DNA from 2 places in the Litoribrevibacter albus genome. Region 2 is predicted to be linked to the other one. Evidence: predicted binding sites of a transcription regulator. Region 2 holds the regulator's gene; the other holds the start of a gene.
What was found. The regulator sigma-54, encoded in region 2, starts transcription at its own class of promoters, with help from an activator protein. The targets are predictions, from matches to a motif close to TGGCACNNNNNTTGCTNT.
Positions count from the first base shown of each region.

Region 1: the regulator sigma-54 is predicted to act here: its motif matches at 4,171-4,188, upstream of flhA (flagellar biosynthesis protein FlhA).

Region 1 is NZ_BSNM01000015.1:431,573-437,934, reverse strand. It holds gene QQL66_RS14365 (MinD/ParA family protein) at 1-467, opposite strand, end outside; gene flhF (flagellar biosynthesis GTPase FlhF) at 538-1,914, opposite strand; gene flhA (flagellar biosynthesis protein FlhA) at 2,034-4,160, opposite strand; gene flhB (flagellar biosynthesis protein FlhB) at 4,387-5,520, opposite strand; gene fliR (flagellar biosynthetic protein FliR) at 5,620-6,362, opposite strand, start outside.
Region 2 is NZ_BSNM01000011.1:435,152-441,513, forward strand. It holds gene lptB (LPS export ABC transporter ATP-binding protein) at 1-327, shown strand, start outside; gene QQL66_RS09030 (RNA polymerase factor sigma-54) at 500-2,089, shown strand; gene hpf (ribosome hibernation-promoting factor, HPF/YfiA family) at 2,247-2,534, shown strand; gene ptsN (PTS IIA-like nitrogen regulatory protein PtsN) at 2,601-3,047, shown strand; gene rapZ (RNase adapter RapZ) at 3,100-3,948, shown strand; gene QQL66_RS09050 (HPr family phosphocarrier protein) at 4,063-4,332, shown strand; gene mgtE (magnesium transporter) at 4,443-5,816, shown strand; gene yjgA (ribosome biogenesis factor YjgA) at 5,853-6,362, shown strand, end outside.

The sequences.
Region 1 (6,362 bases), on a different contig from region 2:
GCATCCGTGATGGAAGTAGGTTCATCGGTCACAACGACCAGTACTTCATTAGAAGCCCGAACAAAACTAATCACATCATCTGCGATTCCCGCAGCAGTATCGACGATCAGAACATCCATCTGATTTGCCAATTCGCTGAAGGCATGAATTAGACCTGCGTGCTGCTGAGATGAAAGATTTACCATGTGCTTAGCACCTGATGAAGCAGGTACAATTTTCAATCCTAAAGGACCTTGCACCATAACATCTTGCAAATCACACTCGCCGTCCAACACATTTTCCAGTGTTTTATTCGAAGAAATACCCAACAAGATATCAATGTTGGCCAGCCCCAAATCCGCATCAAGCAGAACGGTTCTGCGTCCTTTTTCGCACAAGGCAATCCCAAGATTTAAGGCAACGTTACTTTTACCAACACCGCCTTTACCACCCGTTACTGCAATGACTTGTACCGGACTACTACTCATACCTACTCCCGTGGCACTTTTCACTTTCTAACCAGACACATCCTAATCAGACACATCAGGCGTAATTCTTTTAGGCAATTCTGAGATCAGATAAAGCCTCTTCAGCGTGTCTCAAATCAGAATTAAAGACGGAGACACCACCATTTAATTGCTGATACATATATACCGCTTTGCTAACCAGATTCCCTGCATTTGCATGTTCAATGTCATCAGGAATTCGAGGACCATTGGTTATAAAAGAGACAGGCATCACCCGCTCAACCAGGATACTTAGCATTTCTCCAAGAGAGCCGGTTTCATCAATTTTCGTGAGAATACATCCATTCAAGCTAAAGTCTTGATAATTATCAAGTATTCTCGACAAAACACTCTTATTTGCAGTACAAGGCAGGGTTAAAAACGCCTTAAAGTTCGCCGCGCCCTGTTTAATCACCCTTAATTGCTGATGAATGGACGAAGTGGACGGATCAACTCCCGGTGTGTCAATGATCACCAGATTCTTGTTTCGAACGGTATTTAGCAACACTTCCAGTGAGTGTTTTTTGTCCACAATACGAACAGGCACATTAAGGATTCGACCCAAGGTTCTCATCTGATCGTGTGCGCCAATTCGCTGGCCATCTGTAGAGATTAATACAATCCCTTCACTGCCATGCTTCAACGCAAATTTGGCAACCAGTTTGGCAATGGTTGTTGTTTTACCAGATCCTGATGGACCAAAAAACGCATAAACACCACCTCGTTCCAACAAATCACTTTTTGCCACCGGTAAATCGTCTGCCAACAAGGTCAAGGCTTCGCGCCAAATTGCCTGTTCATCATGCATCTCTGATACTCGATCAACAATATGACGGGCCAATGCCTGACTTAAACCCAGTTGCGTTAATCGTTTTAAGACAGCAGCATGCAAAGGATGGTAACTGGCGTAATCTGCCATTTCACGATCATCCAGCTGCTGTTTCAACATCTGTTTCAACCCAAGAATCTCTTGTTTCATTGAGTTTAATTCATCCGTTGGCTTTGGCGTCGCCTTAGTAAACTTTGAACGCAAAATTGACGCTTTCTTTTTAAACGGTGATTCACCACGATCAAAGGAATCTTCAAGAGATGAGTTTTCTAGTCGCTCATTCAGCCCAATCAAATCATCCGACAGATCACTGTAGCGGCCACGAGAAACCGTCTGAGACGTTCTGCGAAGCTCTGCTTCCAGCTCAGGGTTTACAATACGTTTTCTCTGAGTGCTTGCCGATGAAGACGATGAATACTGATCAAAGTTGTCAAAATCCACTTTACCGTCGTGCTTCGGGTCATAATCAAGCGCAGTAATAACCTCTACACCACCGTTCACTTTTCTGTTCGCTAAAACTACGGCATCAGGCCCCATTTGTTCGGTTACTTTCTTCAATGCTTGTTGCATTGTTGGAGCAAAAAATTTTTTAGCTTTCATGGCTTGTCACTCTCACCAACTCTTGGCTGAACTGTTTAAGCAATTTATTTGACGCTTAACTATTTGTTTTAAGTACAAATGCGAAATTAATGCCAGTTAACTCTTTTCATATCGAGACACTAACTTCCAACTGCTGCAACAATCGTAATTTTCTTATTGTCAGGTACTTCGTTGTAGGAAAGTACAGACAGGGTTTCAGATGCATTTTTCACAAATTTGGCAACCGCTGAACGAATCGCTGGAGACACTAGCAGTACTGCGGATTTCCCTGCCAATTCTTGACGCTGAGCCGCCTCCGTCACCGAAGATTGCAACCTTTCAGCCAAGGAAGGTTCAAGGACAATGCTATCATCTCCCATCGCCCCGGCTTGTTTCGCTTGTTGTACCGACTGTAACAAAATGTTTTCCAGCCCTGGCTCCAAGGTGATCACCGGCAATTCTTCGTCCCCTCCGATGATGTTTTGAATAATCATTCGGGATAGTGCTAACCGTACAGACTCAGTGAGATGGGACGGATCTTTACTACGTGCAGCCGCCTCGATGATTGCTTCTGCAATGGTTCTCATATCCCTAATCGGCACCTGCTCTGCCAACAGATTCTGCAATACCTTTAATAGCGCACTCAGGGTCAAGGTGTTTGGCACCAATTCCTCTGCCAACTTAGGCGACTTCTTACCAAGGAGATCCATTAACTGCTGAACTTCTTCATGACCAATCAACTCATCCGCATGTTTGAACAGTAATTGGTTCAAGTGCGTCGCCACAACAGTACTGGCATCAACAACGGTATAACCCAACGTTTGAGCTTTATCTTTTAGGTTCGGATCAATCCAGAAAGCATCCAATCCAAACGCAGGATCTTTGGTGGAGATACCATCGATTTCACCAAACACTTGCCCAGGGTTAATAGCCAAATCACGATCAGGGTGAATTTCTGCCTCACCCACAGTGACGCCCATCAAAGAGATTCGGTACACATTTGGTAGAAGATCCAGGTTGTCACGAATATGAACCGAAGGCATCAAAAAGCCCACTTCCTGAGACAGTTTTTTACGAACCCCTTTAATACGGTTCAACAGCATGCCGCCTTGATTCTTATCCACCATAGGAATCAAGCGATAACCCACTTCCAGGCCGACCGGGTCAACCGGCGTTACGTCATCCCAGGAAAGCTCTTTAATCTCTTCGGCCTGCGTTTCAGCACGACCTTGTGGAGAATCCTTATCCAATAGCTCTCCGGCTTTGGCTATTTGATCAGGACTGCCCTCTTCTTTTTGACGCTTACGATAGTAAAGCCACCCGGCAATACCAGCGGCAAGGAAGCCCAGGCTCAAAAATGCAACGTGCGGCATACCAGGCACCAAGCCCATCACGATCAACAACGCCGCAGATACGGACAAGGCTTTTGGAGAGTCAAACATCTGACCCACTACCTGATCACGCATTTCTTCCGCGCTGTTGACACGAGTCACCATAATCGCAGCTGCTGTTGAAAGTATCAGCGACGGAATCTGTGCAACCAGACCATCACCAATGGTCAGCAAGGAATACTTTTCAACCGCATCGGCAAACTCTAGACCATGCTGGCCCATACCAATCGAAAGCCCACCAATCAGGTTAATAATCAGAATCAAAACACCGGCAACGGCATCACCACGAACGAACTTACTGGCACCATCCATTGAACCGTAGAAATCCGCTTCTTGAGAAACTTCAGCACGACGTTGCTTGGCTTCCGCCTGATCAATCAATCCGGCATTCAAATCGGCATCAATGGCCATTTGTTTACCAGGCATAGCATCCAAGGTGAAACGTGCACTTACTTCGGAAATACGACCCGCACCCTTAGTCACAACCACAAAGTTAATGATCATAAGGATTAAGAACACCACCAAACCAACAGCGTAGTTACCACCAATTACAACTTCACCGAAGGCCTCAATCACTTTACCAGCCGCATCGCCGCCTTGATGACCTTCAAGTAACACCACACGGGTAGAAGCAACGTTTAGCGCAAGTCTTAACAAAGTCGCTACCAACAAAATGGTAGGAAACACAGCAAATTCAAGTGGTCTTAGGGCGTAGACCCCAACCAACAACACCACAAGAGAGAGTGCGATATTAAAGGTAAACAGCACGTCCAGAATAAACGGGGGCACTGGTAAGGTCATCATTGCTAACAAGGTTAGCAATAAGATAGGAACCCCCATATTACTACTGAATATGCTCCTCGCAGTTAAAAGCATATCTTTCGGTGTCGCATCCACCGTGCCAAGGAACGGCAACTTCATAGGTCTCTACTCCCTCATACGTCAGCAACAGTTTTTTGACGCAATTTAATGACTAGCAGTAGCATCGCAAAAAGCGTTCCCATTTTTATATGAGGCATAAAAAAAGAGGCTAAATCGCCTCTTTTCTCTATCTTTGAATGCCTTACAAGCAGGCCAATTTACCCGCACATAGCGGATAAACCTACTCGTGTTGCAGATCATCCGGGATTGGGAAATCCTTAGGATTCTGAGGTTTAGGCCCACGACCAGCCATGTATTGATCCAACTGAAAGACATAAGCCAACACCTGAGCCACAGCGATATAAAGCCCTTCGGGAATTTCATCGCCAATTTCGGTGTTGTAATAAATCGAACGAGCCAATGGAGGCGCTTCGAGAATAGGAATGTCGTATTCCTGACCAATTTCACGAATCTTGAATGCAACCTGATCAGCACCTTTTGCCAACATAATCGGTGCCGAAGCACGACCCGGGTCGTATTTTAATGCAACGGAGTAGTGAGTCGGGTTGGTAATGATTACATCAGCATCAGGTACATCACCCATCATACGTCGCTGAGCCATTTCCATCTGCAATTGACGAACTTTACGTTTAACTTCTGGCTTCCCTTCCGTTTCTTTAAATTCGTCTTTGATGTCCTGCATGCTCATTTTCAACTTCTTAGCATGCTCGTAGAGCTGATAAGGAACATCAATAACGGCAATAATCAGCGTCGATGCCGACAGCGCAATGGCACTCCAAAGAATAATACTGACACTATGCGCCAATGCGGATTCCATTGACTCCATAGGGAGAAACATGATCTCCGGCTCCAGCCAGTCTATGATCAAAACCGCCAGACCACCAACAAGAGAAACCTTGAGAATGCCTTTAACCAACTCCACCAAAGAACGCATCGAAAACATTCGTTTCAACCCACTGATCGGATTGATACGACTGCCTTTTGGCATGAGTGCTTTTCCCGCAAAGTTCCAGCCACCCAAACCAAGCGGACCGATGATCGCGGCAACGGCTAAAAGCCCCATCAAAGGTACCAGCGCCCATACCACCTCATGGGCTGCACTGGCTAAATGAATGGCCATTTGATTGGTGTCGTAGAGCGCAGCTCGCTCGACAGAGAGATTATCTTTCATCACATTAATGACCGATTCAGTAATGCGATCACCGAATACCCAGAGCCCGACTGAACCTGCCATCAAAACAGCGAAGGTACTTAATTCCCTCGACCGGGGAACATCGCCTTCTTCACGCGCCTTTTCTAACCGCCTGGGCGTCGCCTCTTCTGTCTTTTCCTGACTGCTGTCATCTTCTGCCATCTCTACACCTTATAAGGCAAGCCACTCATGGAGGACACAGTATTTAATTCTCCTTAATCCCAATGCCTTTCTAAAAGGATCGGGACTCAGGCCCAAGTATTACGCTTTTATAATTAAACGCATGAAGTGCAAGGTATCCGAAACAAAGGTCTGATACAGTGCCAGCATATTGATTTGAGTTGCCCACATAACGAATAAACCAAACACCAAGGTAAACGGAAAACCCAAAGCAAACATGTTCATCTGTGGCGCCGCACGACTCATTACACCAAATGCCAAATTCACGACGGTTAATGCCACAACCGCCGGCAATGCAATCAATACAGCACCAGCAAACATCCAGCTTCCCCACAAAGGAATCAAACGAAGGTCTTCAGCCGTCAAGCCTTTTACATTCACAGGAATGGTATAAAAACTCTCAATTAACACTTCCAGCACCACTAAGTGTCCGTTTGTAGAAATGAACAGCAAGGTCACCATCATCAAATAAAATTGGGAAACCACCGCCACGCTGATGCCGTTAGCAGGATCATTCATCAAGGCAAAGCCGAGGCCCATTTTCATACCGATCACTTGACCAGCAATAACAAACAGCTGTGTTAATAATTGCAGAACAAAGCCAAGACAGACACCGATTAACACCTGATTCATAATCAGCAACATATGTTCCATGGAAAGCGGGTCCATTCTGGGAACTTCCGGCAAAACAGGCGTCACCACGATGGTAATAACAAACGCAAGCAACAGACGAATACGAGTCGGAACGAAATTCGCGCCAAAGAAAGGAGCGGCCAACATAAAACCGGCAATACGGAACATCGGCCACATGTAACGCCCAACCC
Region 2 (6,362 bases):
TTAGGCATGAGCTTATCCGGTGGTGAACGCAGGCGCGCGGAAATAGCTCGCGCTCTGGCCACTGATCCCAAATTCATCCTTCTCGACGAACCCTTTGCGGGTGTTGATCCAATTTCCGTCAACGACATTCAAGGAATCATCAACCATCTCAAGGGACTTGGTATTGGCGTACTCATCACCGACCACAACGTACGAGAAACCTTAGGGATTTGTGATAAGGCTTATATCGTTGGGGAAGGACACATCATTGCAGAAGGGCAAAGCGAAGACGTCCTGAACAACCAGAAAGTGAAAGACATTTACTTAGGCGAGAATTTTAATATTTAATTAACGGCCTAATTTAGCCAGACAACCAGATACACAAATCAACACTTTCGGGATTATTTTGGTTTATACTTGGTTGCTAGTGGCAAAAAAATTGCTTGTGCGGTTTTCGGTAGATCATCAATAAGTACCAACCGCGCACGCTGAGTGAAAGCATAAGGATACGTTGTAATTTATGAAGACATCGCTTCAGCTCAAAATGGGGCAATCCCTAACTATGACGCCCCAGTTGCAACAGGCAATCAGACTGTTACAACTTTCTACTTTAGACTTACAACAGGAAATTCAACACGCATTGGAAAACAACCCAATGCTGGAAGTGGAAGAAGAGTTTGAACAAGCCTCTGCACCTTCCATTGAAGACCAGATGGCCGAAAAGCCATTGGATAATGATCCGTCGGACAATTCCTCCAATTCAGAATCACATGACTTTTCCAGTGATCTTGACGGTTCCAGTCATGAAGAGTACAGCCAGGACGAATTTAAAACGTCAGCTCACGAAGCCTCGGAAACCGACAGTGAATGGAATAATGACATTCCAGAAGACCTCACCATCGACACCGGCTGGGATGATATTTATCAACACACGCCAACGCAGGCATCGGCGCCGTCAGACGATGACGACTTTGATTTTGAATCCCGGAATTCTGTAACAGAAACGCTACAGGATCACCTTAATTGGCAGTTAAACCTAACGCCAATGACCGACGCCGATAAAATCATCGCTGAAAATATCATCGACGGCATCGACGACGATGGTTATCTTCACACCCCGATTGAAGACATCTGTGAAAGCGCCAACAAAGAATTAAACTTTGCTGAAGACGATGAAAACCGTATTGATACTGAAGAAGTTGAAGCCGTTCTTCACCTAATTCAACGCTTTGACCCGGTAGGCACAGGCGCACGAAGCCTACAAGAATGCTTACAAGTGCAACTTAATCAAATGCCTGCTGACACTCCTTACTTGTCAGAAGCAAAAATTGTTGTCCTTCGCTATCTGGAATTGTTAGGCAATAAAGATTTTGCCGGAATCATGCGAAAAGGCCGCATCAAAGAAGATGTGCTTAAAGAAATTATCAGTTTGATTCAAACTCTTCACCCTCGTCCTGGTGAACAAATCAATCAACAGACGCCGGATTACGTTGTCCCGGATGTGATTGTTCAAAAAGTAAATGGACGTTGGCGAGTTGATCTCAACCCAGAAATCACGCCTAAAATTCGCATCAACCCAAGTTATGCGTCTCTTATTCGACGAGCTGATTCCAGTGCAGACAACACCTTCCTTAAAGATCACATGCAAGAAGCAAAGTGGTTTTTAAAAAGCCTCCAAAGCCGTAACGAAACTCTTCTTAAGGTTGCAACCAAAATCATGGAGCACCAACGAGGGTTCCTGGACTATGGTGATGAAGCAATGAAGCCTTTGGTTCTGCATGATATTGCCGAAGCTGTCGAAATGCATGAATCCACCATTTCCCGTGTGACTACGCAAAAATACATACATACGCCTCGAGGTATTTTTGAGCTTAAATACTTCTTCTCAAGTCATGTAAGTACGTCATCGGGCGGTGAATGTTCCTCGACCGCTATCCGTGCAATTATTAAGAAACTTGTTGCTGCCGAAAACCCTAAAAAACCGCTCAGCGATAACAAAATCGCCACATTGCTGGGTGAGCAAGGGATTAAAGTTGCAAGAAGAACCATTGCCAAGTATCGGGAGGCAATGAACATCCCACCATCGAATGAACGTAAACGATTGGTTTAAAAATAGTTTTGTTCGAGAGAAGCGAATTGATACAGGTCATTGTATTCGATCCATGCTAGGACTATATTAAAGATGAAGGAGGCGCAGACCTCCTCCAGCAATTACAAACGTAGCTGGAATCTTTTGGACCACAGCATACAAATTTAAGGAGTCCTATATGCAAGTGAACATCAGTGGCCACCACCTAGATATTACTACCAACATTCGCGATTATGTCACTTCCAAATTAGACCGACTTGAGCGACACTATGACCAGATAACAAATGTTCAAGTTACACTGAGTATTGAAAAACAAAGACAATTGGCAGAAGCCAAGTTACATGTAACCGGTGGTGAAGTGTTTGCTAACGCTGAGCACGACGATCTTTATGCAGCGATTGACGCACTAACAGATAAACTAGATCGTCAGTTGATTAAACACAAAGAGAAATCTCAGTCTCGCTAACCTAAGTAAACATCGAAACGTTTAAACATGTAGCTTCGTTAAAAGAATTATTGACGAGCAACATTAATGGATTTATCAAGCATACTATCCAAAGAGCGCACCTTACGGTGCGCTTCCTGTCAGAGCAAGAAACGCACAATCGAAGAACTATCCAGTATTCTTTCAGAGCACATCCCCGGTCCTTCAGCGCATGAGATCTTTGATGCCTTAATTGAAAGAGAACGACTGGGCAGTACCGGACTCGGAGACGGCATTGGAATCCCCCATTGCAGACTTCCTTCCTGTGAAAAGCCAACCGGTGTACTTCTCGTTCTTGAAAGCCCTATCGATTTCGACTCTTTAGACAAACAAAAAGTAGATATCATTTTTGCTCTTGTTGTCCCACAAGAGGCAAACGATGATCACCTGGATATTCTGGCGACCATTGCAGGGAAATTCAGTCACCCGGAGTTTCGGGACAAACTGAGAGCCACAAGTTCAAACGAAGAACTGTTTCAAGTAATCACCAGTTGATATCTGACTATACTAATAAATGCCTCATACATCGGAGCACTAAGGAGAACCCATGAAATTAGTATTTGTAAGTGGTCGTTCCGGCTCCGGTAAGAGTTCCGCGCTTCATGCGCTTGAGGACTGCGGTTTTTATTGTGTCGATAACTTACCTGAACCTCTTCTTCTTCACTTACTTGATACGATTTCCGTTTCTCCAGACTTTGAAAAAACAGCGATCAGCGTCGACATACGAAACTTCGATGGCTCTCCTGACCAACTGACAAATACGCTCAAAACGCTAAAGCAAAAGAACATCCAGTATCAGATCATCTTTTTAGACAGCGACGAAGACACCATCGTCAAGCGCTACAACGCCTCACGCCGAAAGCACCCGTTAAGTTCTGAACAATGCTCTTTAAGAGATGCAATCAAACTGGAACGAACCGTATTAGCGCCTTTATTAAATAACGCTGATTTAGTCGTAGATACATCTACCCTATCGGTACACGACCTACGCAGTTTAATGCGAACCCGCGTTGCCACACATAAACAAAATGAAGTATCGCTACTGATTCAGTCGTTTGGATTTAAATATGGCGTTCCAACGGACAGTGACTTACTCTTTGACGTACGTTGCTTACCCAATCCTTACTGGGAACCTACGTTGAGAAACTTCACCGGTAAAGACAAAGAAATTGCCGAATTCCTCGACAAACAAGACAGCACTCATCAGATGCTAAACGACATTACCCAGTTTATTGAGCGCTGGACACCACAATATCAAAAGTCCGGGCGCGCTTACATTACGGTATCTATCGGTTGTACAGGCGGCTGTCACCGCTCGGTATACATTGCAGAACAACTCACCAAACATTTCTCAGATATCTATTCTGAGGTTCACCTAAAACACACCCAACTCTAACTTCTTGATCGTACAAATAAAAACCAAAAAAAATTTCCAACATCTAGGTCAAATAGATTATCATCATTTGGTGTTAGAATTCTGCGTAATTACAACATAAGGATGAACGTTTCGATGCAGCAAATAGAAGTAACCCTGATCAACAAACTAGGACTTCATGCACGTGCTGCGGCGAAATTGGTTAACACTGCAACCAGTTTTTCTTCTGATATCACCATCAAAAAAGACCAACAATCCGCGAACGGAAAGAGCATCATGGCCGTCATGATGTTAGCGGCTTCGTGTGGTACCGAACTTAGCATTACCGCCGACGGAAAAGACGAAGAAAACGCGCTCAAAGCCATCGAGCAACTCATTGCAGACCGTTTTGATGAACCCGAATAGCACGATTTAATAAAATCAACATGCTGTAAGCGTGTATAATTAACGCTACTTATCATCTAGTTTACTTAACACACTGATTAACTTTTTATTCAAACCATCTGGGAACGATAATGGCAGGTGCTATGGGCAGTACAAGCAGCTCATCTCGCATGAGAGCACTTAACCGGGCTTTGGAGTCCGGGGCTTTGTCACAAGTGAGCAGAATGCTCAACCATACGTTATCCAGTGCAGAACTTGGTCACCTTCTAGAGTCATCACCTCCTCATACCCGTAAAGTTTTATGGGAATTGCTGGAGAAGAAAAAGCAAAGCACCATTCTTCCTTTCCTTGGTGACGATCTGATCGCAGACGTTCTTCGCGACATGAGCGCGGAAGAAGTAGCCGATGTGACCAGTGATGAAGACATCGACATTGATGATGTTGTAGATATTCTCCAGATACTTCCTGAGCGGGTCACGCAGGACGTACTGAACGCAATGGATGACCAGAACCGTCAGCGCATTGAAGCGATTCTTTCCTTCCCGGAAGATACCGCTGGCGGTCTAATGAACACAGATACCGTAACCATTCGTCCAGACATTACCTTGGACGTGGTATTACGTTATTTGCGCCGACATGAGAGCATTCCGGCCACTACAGATACCCTGGTCGTAGTTAACCGGAAAGATGAGCTTATTGGCTTACTACCTATTTCAAAATTATTGGTAACAGACCCGTCGATTACAGTCCGTGAAATCATGGAAACCGACTTTCCCAGAATCACCGCCGACACGCCAGACGATCATGTTGCCCAACTCTTCGAACGTGAAGACTTGGTTTCTGCGCCCGTTGTCGACAAAGAAGGTCGACTCTTAGGCCGTATCACCATTGATGACGTGGTCGATGTTATCCGGGAAGACGCCGATCACTCCCTGATGAGTATGGCCGGTCTGGACGAAGATGACGACATCTTTGCCCCCGTACTCAAAACCAGTCGACGTAGGGCGATTTGGCTGGGCATAAATTTATTAACGGCCTTTATTGCGTCTGCCGTTATTGGCATTTTTGAGCAAACTCTCGATAAAGTTGTTGCCCTAGCTATTCTAATGCCGATTGTTGCAAGCATGGGTGGCATTGCCGGAAGCCAAACCTTAACCCTGGTGATCCGAGGCATCGCCACCGGACACATTCGGCAGAACAACCTGAGATGGCTACTCAGCCGTGAAGTCTTGGTAGGTTTACTCAATGGCCTTCTCTGGGGCTTAGCAGTTGCTGTTGCCGCTGCACTGTGGTTCTCCGACCCTAAAATTGGCATCATTATCGGAACCGCATTGATCATTAATCTGGTCGTTGCGGTTTTCTCAGGCAGTATGCTTCCCTCTTTGTTAAAATCTATCAACATAGATCCTGCCTTGGCAGGCAGTGTACTTCTAACAACCATTACCGATGTCGTTGGCTACTTTGTATTTTTAGGTCTGGCAACGGCATTTTATAGCTTTGCCTGATCAGGCAAAAAAGCTCTCAATCGTTAAGGTATTCTCATGGCACGCAAAAGACCCGAGCTCAACGATGACTTTGAAGATGAGATTGAAATCATCAGCAAAAGCCAACTCAAACGCGAAGCATCATTTCTTCAGGATCTCGGAAAAGAATTGGTCGACCAAAAGCAATCCCTTCTGGATGAAATGAATCTCACGCCCGATTTGATGGAGGCGATTCAGGAGCACAAACGCTTAAAGCAGAGAGAGGCCAAGCGCAGACACATGCAATACATTGGTAAATTAATGCGTGATGTGGATGCTGACGCCATTCAGGAAGCACTTGAAAAAACCAAAGCCGGCAGTGACCAGCAAATCAGACATCTACATCAAGTTGAGCGGTGGCGCGATCGCTTAATCGAAAGCGACGACGCCATCACCCAATTTTTTGATGAATATGAAGCGGACGTCCAGCAATTACGACAATTAGTCAGGAATGCCCGCAAAGATCAAAAAGAACAGAAGAACCGTGGTCATGCCAAAAAACTCTTTCAATGGCTGAAAGACGCGATT